Celeribacter indicus: one gene and its partner. The protein of the gene in region 1 binds, or shares a complex with, the protein of each later gene. Links are inferred from orthologs where the notes say so. Each region holds a gene or a part of one and is shown in the gene's direction. Other genes may lie near its edges.

Region 1 (6,049 bases):
CCGCGCGATCGTCCACAAGCCCGACGTCCTGATCATGGACGAACCCTTCGGCGCGCTCGACGCCTTCACCCGCGAGGACCTGTGGCAGACCATGCATGCGCTCAGGGCCGAGGAGCCCTTTACCGGCGTGCTCATCACCCATGACCTGCGCGAGAGCGTCTATCTCGCCGACGAGGTGATCGTGCTTTCGGGACGGCCGGCGACGGCGCAGCATGTGGAGAACGTGAAGCTCGGGGGTCGTACCGATCTCGAGGTGCTCTACACCCAGGAGGCAACCGAGATCCTGCATCGGCTGCGCCACCAGATCGAGATCGCCCAGGGCCGGGCGACGGACGAGAAAGCCGCATGATGAAGACCTTTCGCCGGATCGCCACCCCGACCATCGCCATCCTGATCTTTCTCGTGCTCTGGGAATTCGTCGTCTGGGTGAACCAGTGGCCGAATTACAAGATGGCATCGCCCTCCGACCTCCTGCCGGCCTACACGAAATACTGGAACCTGTTCCTGATCTACGGCTGGCAGACCCTCTGGCGCACCGTCATCGGCCTGCTGCTCGCGGTGGTCGTGGGCACGCTGATCGGCATGGTGATGGGATTTTCGCGCACGATGCGGGACGCGATCTATCCGTTGCTCGTGGGGTTCAACGCCATTCCGAAGGCGACCGTCGTGCCGGTCATCGCGCTGATCCTGATCGGCCAGCACGACCTGAACACGGTGCTGATCGCCTTCATGATCTCGTTCTTCCCGATCTCCGTCGCGGTCGCCATCGGGCTGTCGACGCTGGAGCCGGAATATCGCGATATCCTGCGTTCCCTCGGCGCGTCGAAATGGACGATCTTCTGGAAGATCGCCCTGCCGAAGACGCTGCCGGAATTCTTCGGGGCGCTGAAAGTGTCGGTGACGCTCGCCTTCATCGGCACGAACCTCATGGAGATCGTGGAGCCGCACGGGCGCGGACTCGGCCATCTGTTCGATTCGGGGAAGATCAACGCCGACTACCCGCTGATGTTCGCGGTGCTGATCGCCCTCGCCTTCCTCGGGATCGTGCTCTACTACATCGTGGTCGGGCTCGAGAAGATCTTCGCGGGCTGGGCGGAGCGTCCCCAGGGCTGAGCGCAGACCAGCGCGGGCCGGGACTTGCGTTCCCGGTCCGTCGCGACTATGTAACCCCTCGAGAGGTTGGCGCGGGCGAGCACCTCGCCAACCCGGTCAGGTCCGGAAGGAAGCAGCCGTAACGAGTCCCGCTTGGGTCGTTGTCCAGCCTCTCACCCTTCCCCTTCGTGCCACTGTTCCGCGCTGCGCCGCCGTTCGGGTCTTGTTCTTATGCCCGCAGGCGGCAATATAGGCCAACCCTTCTGACAGCGGGACATGAATGACGACCGATCTCACCGATCTGGGCTGGTCCCAGTTCTTCAACGGCCAGCTCGACCTCGAAGAGATCGGGACGCTGACCCCCGTGCGCCTGTCCGAAGTGCGCCGCCGCTCCGTCGTCGCCCTCACCCCTGCGCTCGAGCGCGTGGAAATCGCGCTGACCGGCGATCATGTCGCCACGGACATGGCCGTGGGCGATTTCGCCCTCACCGACGGCACCCGGCTCATCCGCCTTCTGGAGCGCAAGACGCTCATCTCGCGCAAGGCCGCGGGGATCGCGGCGCAGGCACAGCTCATCGCGGCCAATATCGATACGCTGTTCATCACCACCTCCTGCAACCAGGATTTCAACGAGGCCCGGCTCGAACGCTATCTCGCCATCGCCCTCGACGCGGAGGCGGTGCCGGTCATCGTCATCACCAGGAAGGACAGGCCGGAGGAGATGCCGGCCGAAGATTACGAGACGCGGGCGAAATCCATCTATGAAGGTGCCGAGGTGATGCTGGTGAACGCGAAGGACGCCGAGGACATCGCCCGGCTCGAACGCTATTGCGGCAGGGGGCAGACCATCGCGCTCGTCGGCTCCTCGGGCGTCGGCAAGTCGACGCTGGCGCGCGGGCTGACGGGCGAGGAGATCGAGGTGGGGGAGATCCGCGAGGACGACGCCAAGGGCCGGCACACCACCACCGCGCGCTCGATGCACCGGATGCACGCGGGCGGCTGGCTGATCGACACGCCGGGGATGCGCGAGCTTGCGCTGCACGATGCCTCCGAAGGCATTGCGACACTGTTCGAGGACATCACCGAGCTGGCCGCGATGTGCAAATTCTCCGACTGCCGGCATCGCGGGGAGCCCGGTTGCGCGGTGCGCGCCGCCGTGGAGGCGGGCGAGCTGGACCCCGAGCGGGTCGAACGCTGGCGCAAACTCCTCGAGGAAGACGCCCGCAACACGGAGACCATTGCCGAGGCGCGCGACCGCGGACGCAAGTTCTCCAAGACGGTGAAATCCGCGAAGAAGGCAAAGAGCGCAAGACGCGGCGAATGAGGTTGCGGGGGGGCCTCCCCGCCCTTACCTTACAGCGCGAACGAAGGAGGCCACCGCATGTCCGACACGAACACCGGCTACAAGGTTCTGGCGCGCAAGTATCGCCCGGAAATCTTTGCCGACCTGATCGGTCAGGACGCGATGGTGCGGACGCTGAAGAACGCCTTTGCCGCCGACCGGATCGCGCAGGCCTTCATCATGACCGGCATCCGCGGCACCGGAAAGACCACCACCGCGCGGATCATCGCCAAGGGCATGAACTGCGTCGGACCGGATGGAACGGGCGGACCGACCACGGAACCCTGCGGCCAGTGCGAGCACTGCGTCGCGATCACCGAGGGTCGTCATGTCGACGTGATGGAAATGGACGCCGCCTCGCGCACCGGGGTGGGCGACATACGCGAGATTATCGACTCGGTGCATTACCGCGCTGCCTCCGCGCGGTACAAGATCTACATCATCGACGAGGTGCACATGCTCTCGACGAGCGCGTTCAACGCGCTTCTCAAGACGCTCGAAGAGCCGCCGGCGCATGTAAAGTTCATCTTTGCCACGACCGAGATCCGCAAGGTTCCGGTCACGGTGCTGTCGCGCTGCCAGAGGTTCGACCTGCGCCGGATCGAACCCGAGGTGATGATGAACCACCTCTCCACGATCGCCGCGAAGGAAGGCAGTGCCGTGGCCCAGGACGCGCTCGCGCTCATCACCCGCGCCGCCGAGGGCTCGGTCCGGGACGCGCTTTCGCTGCTCGACCAGGCGATTTCGCACGGTGCGGGCGAGACAACGGTCGATCAGGTCCGCGCGATGCTGGGCCTTGCCGACCGGGGCCGCGTGCTCGATCTCTTCGACATGATCATGGCGGGCGATGCCGCGGGCGCGCTCGGGGAACTGGGCGGGCAATATGCCGATGGCGCCGATCCGCTTGCAGTGCTGCGCGATCTCGCGGAGATCACGCATTGGGTTTCGGTCATCAAGATCACGCCCAATGCCGCCGAGGATCCGACCATCGGCCCGGACGAGCGCGCACGCGGGCTCGCGATGGGGGAAAAGCTGCCGATGCGGGTGCTGTCGCGGATGTGGCAAATGCTGCTGAAGGCGCTCGAGGAGGTGGCCGCCGCGCCGAACGCGATGATGGCCGCCGAGATGGCGATCATCCGGCTCACCCATGTGGCCGAGCTGCCGATGCCCGAGGATCTGGTGCGCCGCCTCAACGAGCAGAACCCGCCGCCCCGCCCGCCCTCCGGCCCCGCCGGCGGCGGCGCGCCGCGGAGCGGCGGATCGGTGAGTGCGCAGGGCGCCCCGGCCGGAGGCGGGCCAGTGACCCACGGGCCGGTGATGACGAGCGGCGCAGCGACAGCGCCGGCGCAGGCCCCCGACGTGGCGCTGGCGCGCTACACCTCCTTCGAGGCGGTCGTCGCGCTGCTGGAGGAAAGCCGCGCAGGCACCCTGCTCATCGAGGCGAAGAGAAACATGCGGATCGCGCGCTACAGCCCCGGCCGGATCGAGTTCCAGCCCTGGGGGGATGCGGCCGCGGACCTGGCCCCCCGCCTCTCCCAGCGGCTCCACGCCCTGACCGGCGTGCGGTGGATCGTGACTATCGCCGAAGCTCCTGAGGAGGCGCGGACCATCTACGAGGTGGAGGATGCCGCGCGTCTCGCGCTCGAGGCCGAGGCGCGGGAGCACCCGATCGTCGCTAAGGTGTTCGAGCTCTTCCCCGACGCGAAGATCAGCGACATCCGCACCCCCGACGCGCTGGCCGCCAGCGCGGCGAGCGAGGCGCTCGAGGAGGTCGAGGACGAATGGGATCCGTTCGAGGAATGACGGCTCCCCACAGGAAAGGATGACGGAATGTTCAAAGGATTGGGCGGTCTCGGCGACATGGCCGGAATGATGAAGAAAGCACAGCAGATGCAGAAGGACATGGCCGAGTTGCAGGAGCAGCTCGACACCATGACCGTGACCGGCGAAAGCGGCGCGGGGCTCGTGAAGGCCACGGCGACCGCGAAGGGCAACCTTACCGGGCTCGACATCGACGCGTCGATCTTTCAGCCGTCGGAAAAGGAGGTGGTCGAGGACCTGATCCTCGCCGCGATCAAGGATGCACAGGCGAAGGCGCAGGAAAAGGCGCAGTCCGAGATGCAGAAGCTGACCGAAGGCCTCGGCCTCCCGGCCGACTTCAAGATGCCGTTCTGAGACCGACGTGAGCGGACGCCAGGACATCGAAGACCTGATCGACATGATGGCGCGGCTGCCCGGCCTCGGGCCGCGCTCGGCACGGCGCGCCGTCCTCCACCTCATCCAGAAGCGCGGACGCCTGATGGCGCCGCTTGCCCAGGCGATGCAGAATGTCGCGGACAGTGCGCGCGAATGCGTCCGCTGCGGCAATATCGGCACGGCGGATCTCTGCGACATCTGTGCGGACGAACGCCGCGCGACTGGCGAGATCTGTGTGGTCGAGGACGTATCCGACCTCTGGGCGATGGAGCGGTCGGGGGTGTTCAGGGGACGCTATCACGTCCTCGGCGGCACGCTGTCCGCACTCGACGCCGTCGGGCCGGAAGAGCTCCGCATCCCCGCCCTCGTGCAGCGCGTGGGAGACGAGCAGATCGGGGAGGTGGTCCTCGCCCTCGGCGCCACGGTGGATGGCCAGACCACGGCGCATTACATCGCCGACGAACTTTCCGGCCGGTGCAAGGTGACATCGCTGGCGCAGGGCGTGCCGGTCGGCGGCGAGCTCGACTATCTCGACGACGGCACCATCGCCGCCGCGCTCACCGCCCGCAAGTCCCTCTGATCCCGTCGCGCAGATGCGAAAAGCCCGGACGTTTCCATCCGGGCTTTCTCATGTCGCGGGCGATGGGCGGGCTCAGCGGTGGTCGTCCTCATCCTCGTCGTCGTCATTGTCCGGCAGGTTGAAGAAGCTGTCCGCATCCGGCACCGTGTCGTCCTTGTCGTCGTCGTCATCTCCCGAGAGCGAGAAGGTCTCCAGACCCGCGATGGCGGTGGGGATCTTCGGCTCCGTGTCCATGCCCAGCGATTCCTCGGTGGACAGCAGCTTGCGCCGCTCGTCATCCGTCATGCCCGCCTCGCGGTTCTTCGCGGCCTTCTGCACGGCGGCGTCGAGTTCGGACTGCTTGCACAGGCCGAGCGCGACCGGGTCGATCGGCTGCATGTTCGCGATGTTCCAGTGGGTCCGTTCGCGGATCGACTGGATCGTCGGCTTCGTCGTGCCCACGAGCTTGGCGATCTGGCCGTCCGACAGCTCCGGGTGGAACTTCACGAGCCAGAGGATCGAGTTCGGGCGGTCCTGCCGTTTCGACAGCGGCGTGTAGCGCGGGCCGCGGCGCTTTTCCTCGCCCACGGCGGCGGCGTTGTATTTGAGCTGGAGCCGGTGAAGGGGGTTCTCCTCCCCCTTCCTGATCTCCTCGGCGGTGAGCTGGTTGTTGGCGATGGGGTCGAAACCGCGCACACCGCCCGCAACATCGCCATCCGCGATGCCCTGCACCTCGAGCTCGTGCAGCCCGCAGAAATCCGCGATCTGCCTGAAACTCAGGGTCGTGTTGTCGACGAGCCAGACGGCGGTGGCCTTTGCCATGATCGGTTTTGCCATAGGACGCACTCCTTAGAATGTCT
Region 2 (5,919 bases), 4.4 Mb from region 1 along the record:
CAGCCCGTTGACGCCACGCCGGAGGTCCCCGGCGCCGCACCGGCGGGCGAGGATCTTCCCGGCGCGCCGCTCGACCCGCGCTTCACCTTCGACAACTTCGTGGTCGGAAAACCCAACGAACTGGCCCACGCCGCCGCGCGCCGCGTCGCGGAGGGCGGGCCCGTCACCTTCAACCCGCTGTTTCTCTATGGCGGCGTCGGCCTCGGCAAGACCCACCTGATGCACGCGATCGCCCACGAGATCCGCCAGCGCCGTCCCGAACTGCGGGTGCTTTATCTGTCGGCCGAACAGTTCATGTACCGCTTCGTCCAGGCGCTGCGCGACCGCCAGATGATCGACTTCAAGCAGATCTTCCGCTCCGTTGACGTGCTCATGGTGGACGACGTGCAGTTCATCGCGGGCAAGGATTCGACGCAGGAGGAATTCTTTCACACGTTCAACGCGCTCGTCGACCAGGGCAAGCAGATCATCATCTCCGCCGACCGTGCGCCGGGCGAAATCAAGGATATGGAGGACCGCATCCGCTCCCGCCTGCAATGCGGCCTCGTGGTCGATCTGCACCCGACGGATTACGAGCTGCGCCTCGGCGTGCTCCAGACCAAGGCGGAGACTTACCGCGCCCAATATCCCGACCTCCGCTTTGCGGAAGGCGTGCTCGAATTCCTCGCACATCGCATCTCCACCAACGTGCGCGTGCTCGAGGGCGCGCTCATGCGCCTGTTCGCCTTCGCCTCGCTCGTCGGGCGCGAGATCACGCTCGATCTGACGCAGGAATGCCTGTCCGACATCCTCAAGCAGTCCGACCGCAAGGTCACGGTGGAGGAAATCCAGCGCAAGGTTGCCGAACATTATGCGATCCGCCTCTCCGACATGATCGGCCCGAAGCGTGTGCGCTCCATCGCGCGGCCGCGCCAGGTGGCGATGTATCTCGCCAAGCAGCTCACATCGCGATCTCTGCCCGAGATCGGGCGCCGCTTCGGCGGACGCGACCATACGACCGTGATGCACGGCGTGCGGCGGATCGAGGAACTGAAGGGGACCGACAGCCAGATCGCCGACGACATAGAACTGCTGCGCCGCGCGCTCGAGGCGTGACGGGCGCCGCAGGCAACGTGAGTCCCAATCGCTGCACCACCGGGACAAAAGCCCTCGGCGGTGCGCGCCTCTCTTGACGACCGCGCCGGTTGCCAACACAGTCCGGGAACAAAGAATTCTTGCGCCTGGCGGCGGATCGTCTACGGTCGTCGCCCCGGCCTAGGAGAGACACGAGGGTGGTATGAAAATCAGCATCGAACGCGGCACGCTTCTCAAAGCCGTTGGTCAGGCACAATCCGTGGTCGAGCGCCGCAACACCATACCGATCCTCGCCAATGTGCTGATCGAGGCGGAGGGCGACACCGTCTCCTTCCGTGCCACAGACCTGGATATCGAGGTCGTCGACAAATGTTCGGCCATGGTCGAACGGGCCGGGGCGACCACCGTGTCCGCCGTGACGCTCCACGAGATCGTGCGCAAGCTGCCCGACGGGGCCATGGTCCAGCTCACCGACGACAGCGCGACGGGACGCCTGACGGTCGAGGCGGGCCGGTCGAACTTCTCCCTTGCTACGCTGCCCAAGGAAGATTTCCCGGTGATGGCCTCGGCGGAGTACGACAGCAATTTCGCCGTACCCGCGCCGGTGCTGCGCCGCCTGTTCGACAAGTCGAAATTCGCGATTTCGACGGAGGAGACGCGCTATTACCTCAACGGCGTCTACATGCATGTTGCGGAGGGCGAAAACGGCCGCGTGCTGCGTTGCGTGGCGACCGACGGCCACCGGCTCGCACGGATCGACGCCGCCCTGCCGCCCGAGGCGGATGACATGCCGGGCGTGATCGTCCCGCGCAAGACGGTGGGCGAGCTGCGCAAGCTGCTCGATGACGACGAGATGCAGATCGCGGTCTCCGTGTCCGAGGCGAAGGTGCGCTTCGCCACCCCCGAGATCACGCTTACCTCGAAAGTGATCGACGGCACCTTCCCCGATTACACGCGCGTCATCCCGATGGGCAATTCGCGCAAGCTCGAAGTCGACGCCGCCGAATTCGCGAAGGCCGTGGACCGCGTGGCCACGGTCTCTTCCGAGCGCTCCCGCGCGGTGAAGCTGACGCTCGAGGACGACAGGCTGACGCTTTCCGTGAACGCGCCCGACAGCGGCGCCGCGGAGGAGGAGCTTGCGGTTGCCTATAGCGATGAACGCCTGGAGATCGGGTTCAACGCGAAATACCTCCTGGAGATCGCCTCGCAGGTCGATCGCGAGAACGCCGTCTTCCTGTTCAACTCCTCCGGCGATCCGACGCTGATGCGCGAGGGCAACGACACCTCCGCAGTCTATGTCGTGATGCCGATGCGGGTGTGAGTATTTCCGGCAGCAAAAAGATCAGAGCGGCGTGATGGGCAGGCTGTTCCTCGAAGAACTGAGCCTGTCGCATTTCCGCTCCCACAAGGCCGCGCGTCTCGAGCTGGACGGGCGGCCTGTGGCCATCTGGGGGCCGAACGGGGCGGGAAAGACCAATATCCTCGAGGCTGTTTCGCTCCTCTCGCCGGGCCGCGGGCTGCGCCGCGCCGCGCCGGACGAGATCGCGCGTAAGCCGGAAAATCTCGGCTGGAAGATCCGCGCGGACCTCATATCCCTGCATCAGCGCCACGAACTCGAAACCTGGGCCGAGCCCGGCCAGTCGCGCTCCGTGCGCATCGATGGCAAGGTGGCGCCACAGGTCGCGCTGGGCCGGATCGCCCGCGTGGTCTGGCTCGTGCCCTCGATGGACCGGCTCTGGATCGAGGGGGCGGAGGGGCGCCGGCGCTTTCTCGACCGGATGGTGATGAGCTTTGAGCCGACCCATGCCGAGGCGGTTCTGGCCTATGAAAAGGCGATGCGGGAGCGCAACAGGCTGTTGAAGGACATGGTGCGCGACGCGCATTGGTATGATGCGCTCGAGGCCCAGATGGCCGGGCACGCCGCGGCGATCATGGCGAACCGGCTTTCCGCGCTCGACCGGCTCGAGCGGGCTCAGGCGGGGGCAGAGACCGCATTTCCCGCCGCGGCCCTCGCGCTGCGGTCTTCAGACGACATGCCCCTGCCGGAGGGGGAGGTGGATCTCATTGCGGCCCTGCGCGACACCCGGCCGCGCGACCTTGCCGCCGGGCGCACCCTCGTCGGGCCGCACCGCGCCGATCTCGGGGCGGTCTATACCACCAAAGGCGTGCCCGCCGACCAATGTTCGACGGGCGAGCAAAAGGCGCTCCTGATCTCGCTCATCCTTGCCAACGGCCGCGCGCTGGCCGAGGATTTCGGCGCAGCGCCGATTTACCTCCTCGACGAGGTGGCCGCTCATCTTGACGCGGACCGCCGCGCCGCGCTCTATGACGAGATCTGCGCCCTTGGCGCACAGGCGTTCATGACCGGCACCGGGCCGGAACTCTTCGCCGAACTGGGTGCGCGCGCCGCCTCATACGAAGTGCACGAGGACCAGGGTGTCTCGAGTGTCAGGGAGTACAGATGACCATCACCGCCGTCGATCTCGGGCTCTACGCCTTTGCGCTCCTGATCCTCTTCATTACCCCCGGCCCGGTCTGGCTCGCCATGCTCGCACGCGCGCTGTCCGGCGGGTTCAACGCCGCCTGGCCGCTCGCGCTCGGCGTGGTGATCGGGGACGTGCTCTGGTCGCTGCTCGCGATCCTCGGCGTCTCCTGGATCGTGTCGGAATTCACCGGATTCCTGACCTTTCTGCGCTGGGTTGCCGTGGCGATGTTCCTCGCGATGGGGATCCTGCTCATCCGCCACGCCGACAAGAAGATCGCCGCAGACAGCCGGCTCACCCGGCCCGGCATGTGGGCGGGGTTCGTCGCCGGACTCGTCGCGATCCTCGGCAATCCGAAGGCGATCCTGTTCTACATGGGGTTCCTGCCCGGCTTCTTCGATCTCTCGACGCTTGGCGTGCCGGATATCCTCGCGATCTGTACCGTGTCCGCGCTGATCCCGCTCCTCGGGAACCTGATCCTCGGCGCCTCGGTGGGCGGACTGCGGCGGATCATGTCCTCGCCGCAGGCGCTGAGGCGCATGAACGTCTCTGCCGGCAGCCTGCTCATCCTCGTTGCCCTCATCATCCCGTTCACGTAGCCGCGCGCGCCGCAAAATCTTGTGTCGCGGACGTGACATCCGCCCCTTGCTCGCGTATAAAAAGCGCAACGAAAAACAAGGAATTCCGCATGTCCGATCCTGCGCAGCAGCCCTCCGAATACGGCGCCAGTTCCATCAAGGTTCTCAAGGGCTTGGAAGCCGTCCGGAAACGTCCCGGCATGTATATCGGCGATACCGACGACGGCTCCGGCCTGCACCATATGGTCTATGAGGTCGTGGACAACGGCATCGACGAGGCACTGGCCGGTCACGCGGACTTCGTCTCCGTGAAAATCCACGCCGACAACTCCGTCTCGGTGCGCGACAACGGGCGCGGAATTCCGACCGATATCCACGAGGAGGAGGGGGTTTCCGCGGCCGAGGTCATCATGACCCAGCTCCATGCGGGCGGCAAGTTCGACCAGAACTCCTACAAGGTCTCGGGCGGCCTCCACGGCGTCGGTGTCTCGGTCGTGAACGCGCTGTCCGAATGGCTCGAGCTCACGATCTGGCGCAACGGCAAGGTGCACAAGGCGAAGTTCGTCAGGGGCGAGACGGCGGAGCATCTGGCGGTCGTCGGCGACGCGGGCGATGAGACCGGCACCGAAGTGCGCTTTCTCGCCTCCGCGAAGACGAGCGATCCAGAGGGCACCTTTTCCAACCTCGACTATTCCTTCGAGACGCTGGAGAAGCGCCTGCGCGAGCTCGCCTTCCTCAATTCCGGCGTGCGCATCATCCTCGAGGACGAACGCCCGGCGGAGCCTCTGCGCACCGAACTGTTCTACGAAGGCGGGGTCAAGGAATTCGTCAAGTATCTCGACCGCTCCAAGAGCCCGATGATACCCGAGCCGATCTTCGTCTCCGGCGAACGCGACGGGATCGGGGTCGAGGTCGCGATGTGGTGGAACGACAGCTATCATGAGAACGTCCTGCCCTTCACCAACAACATCCCGCAGCGCGATGGCGGCACCCATCTCGCGGGCTTTCGTGGCGCGCTGACGCGGACGCTTACGAAATACGCGATGGAAAGCGGGATCGCGAAGAAGGAGAAGGTCAGCTTCACCGGCGATGACGCGCGCGAGGGCCTGACCTGCGTGCTGTCCGTGAAGGTGCCCGATCCGAAATTCTCCTCGCAGACGAAGGACAAGCTCGTCTCCTCCGAGGTGCGCCCGGCGGTCGAGAACCTCGTCGGCGAGAAGCTCACCGAATGGATGGACGAGAACCCGAACGAAGCGCGGATGATCGTGGGCAAGATCGTGGAAGCCGCGCTTGCACGCGAGGCGGCGCGCAAAGCCCGTGAACTGACCCGGCGGAAGACCGCGATGGACGTGAACTTCCTTGCCGGCAAGCTGAAGGATTGTTCGGAGAAAGACCCGTCCCAGACCGAAGTCTTCCTTGTGGAGGGCGACTCCGCCGGCGGCTCCGCGCAGACCGGACGCGACCGGCGCACGCAGGCGATCCTGCCGCTGCGCGGGAAGATCCTCAACGTGGAACGCGCGCGGTTCGACCGGATGCTCTCGTCCCAGGAGATCGGCAATCTCGTCATGGCGCTCGGCACCGGGATCGGGCGCGACGAGTTCAATCTCGACAAGCTGCGCTACCACAAGATCGTCATCATGACCGACGCCGACGTGGACGGCGCGCATATCCGCACGCTCCTGCTGACGTTCTTCTTCCGCCAGATGCCGCAACTGATCGAGGCGGGCCATCTCTTCATCGCCCAGCCGCCGCTCTACAAGGTCTCGCGCGGCAAGTCCGAGGTC

What was found.
Region 2: the proteins of P73_RS21240 (region 1) and dnaN are in contact, whole or in part, in a cryo-EM structure (PDB 8GIZ), measured with the Escherichia coli proteins. The link is inferred for Celeribacter indicus from one-to-one orthologs.

The regions. Positions count from the first base shown.
Region 1 is NZ_CP004393.1:4,352,829-4,358,877, forward strand. What follows is about bases 1,911-4,855. They hold P73_RS21240 (DNA polymerase III subunit gamma/tau), read left to right. Parts: upstream 1,911-2,473; coding sequence 2,474-4,237; downstream 4,238-4,855. Other genes in these bases: rsgA (ribosome small subunit-dependent GTPase A), read left to right, coding at 1,911-2,416; P73_RS21245 (YbaB/EbfC family nucleoid-associated protein), read left to right, coding at 4,265-4,609; recR (recombination mediator RecR), read left to right, coding at 4,653-4,855. Also shown: P73_RS21225 (ABC transporter ATP-binding protein), read left to right, coding at 1-349; P73_RS21230 (ABC transporter permease), read left to right, coding at 349-1,113; more of rsgA, read left to right, coding at 1,373-1,910; more of recR, read left to right, coding at 4,856-5,210; P73_RS21255 (DUF1013 domain-containing protein), read right to left, coding at 5,283-6,026. UniProt on the Escherichia coli protein: Part of the beta sliding clamp loading complex, which hydrolyzes ATP to load the beta clamp onto primed DNA to form the DNA replication pre-initiation complex.
Region 2 is NZ_CP004393.1:286-6,204, forward strand. The notes cover bases 521-3,335. They hold dnaN (DNA polymerase III subunit beta), read left to right. Parts: upstream 521-1,276; coding sequence 1,277-2,395; downstream 2,396-3,335. Other genes in these bases: dnaA (chromosomal replication initiator protein DnaA), read left to right, coding at 521-1,095; recF (DNA replication/repair protein RecF), read left to right, coding at 2,430-3,335. In the rest of the region: more of dnaA, read left to right, coding at 1-520; more of recF, read left to right, coding at 3,336-3,539; P73_RS00020 (LysE family translocator), read left to right, coding at 3,536-4,156; gyrB (DNA topoisomerase (ATP-hydrolyzing) subunit B), read left to right, coding at 4,246-5,919. UniProt on the Escherichia coli protein: Confers DNA tethering and processivity to DNA polymerases and other proteins. Acts as a clamp, forming a ring around DNA (a reaction catalyzed by the clamp-loading complex) which diffuses in an ATP-independent manner freely and bidirectionally along dsDNA.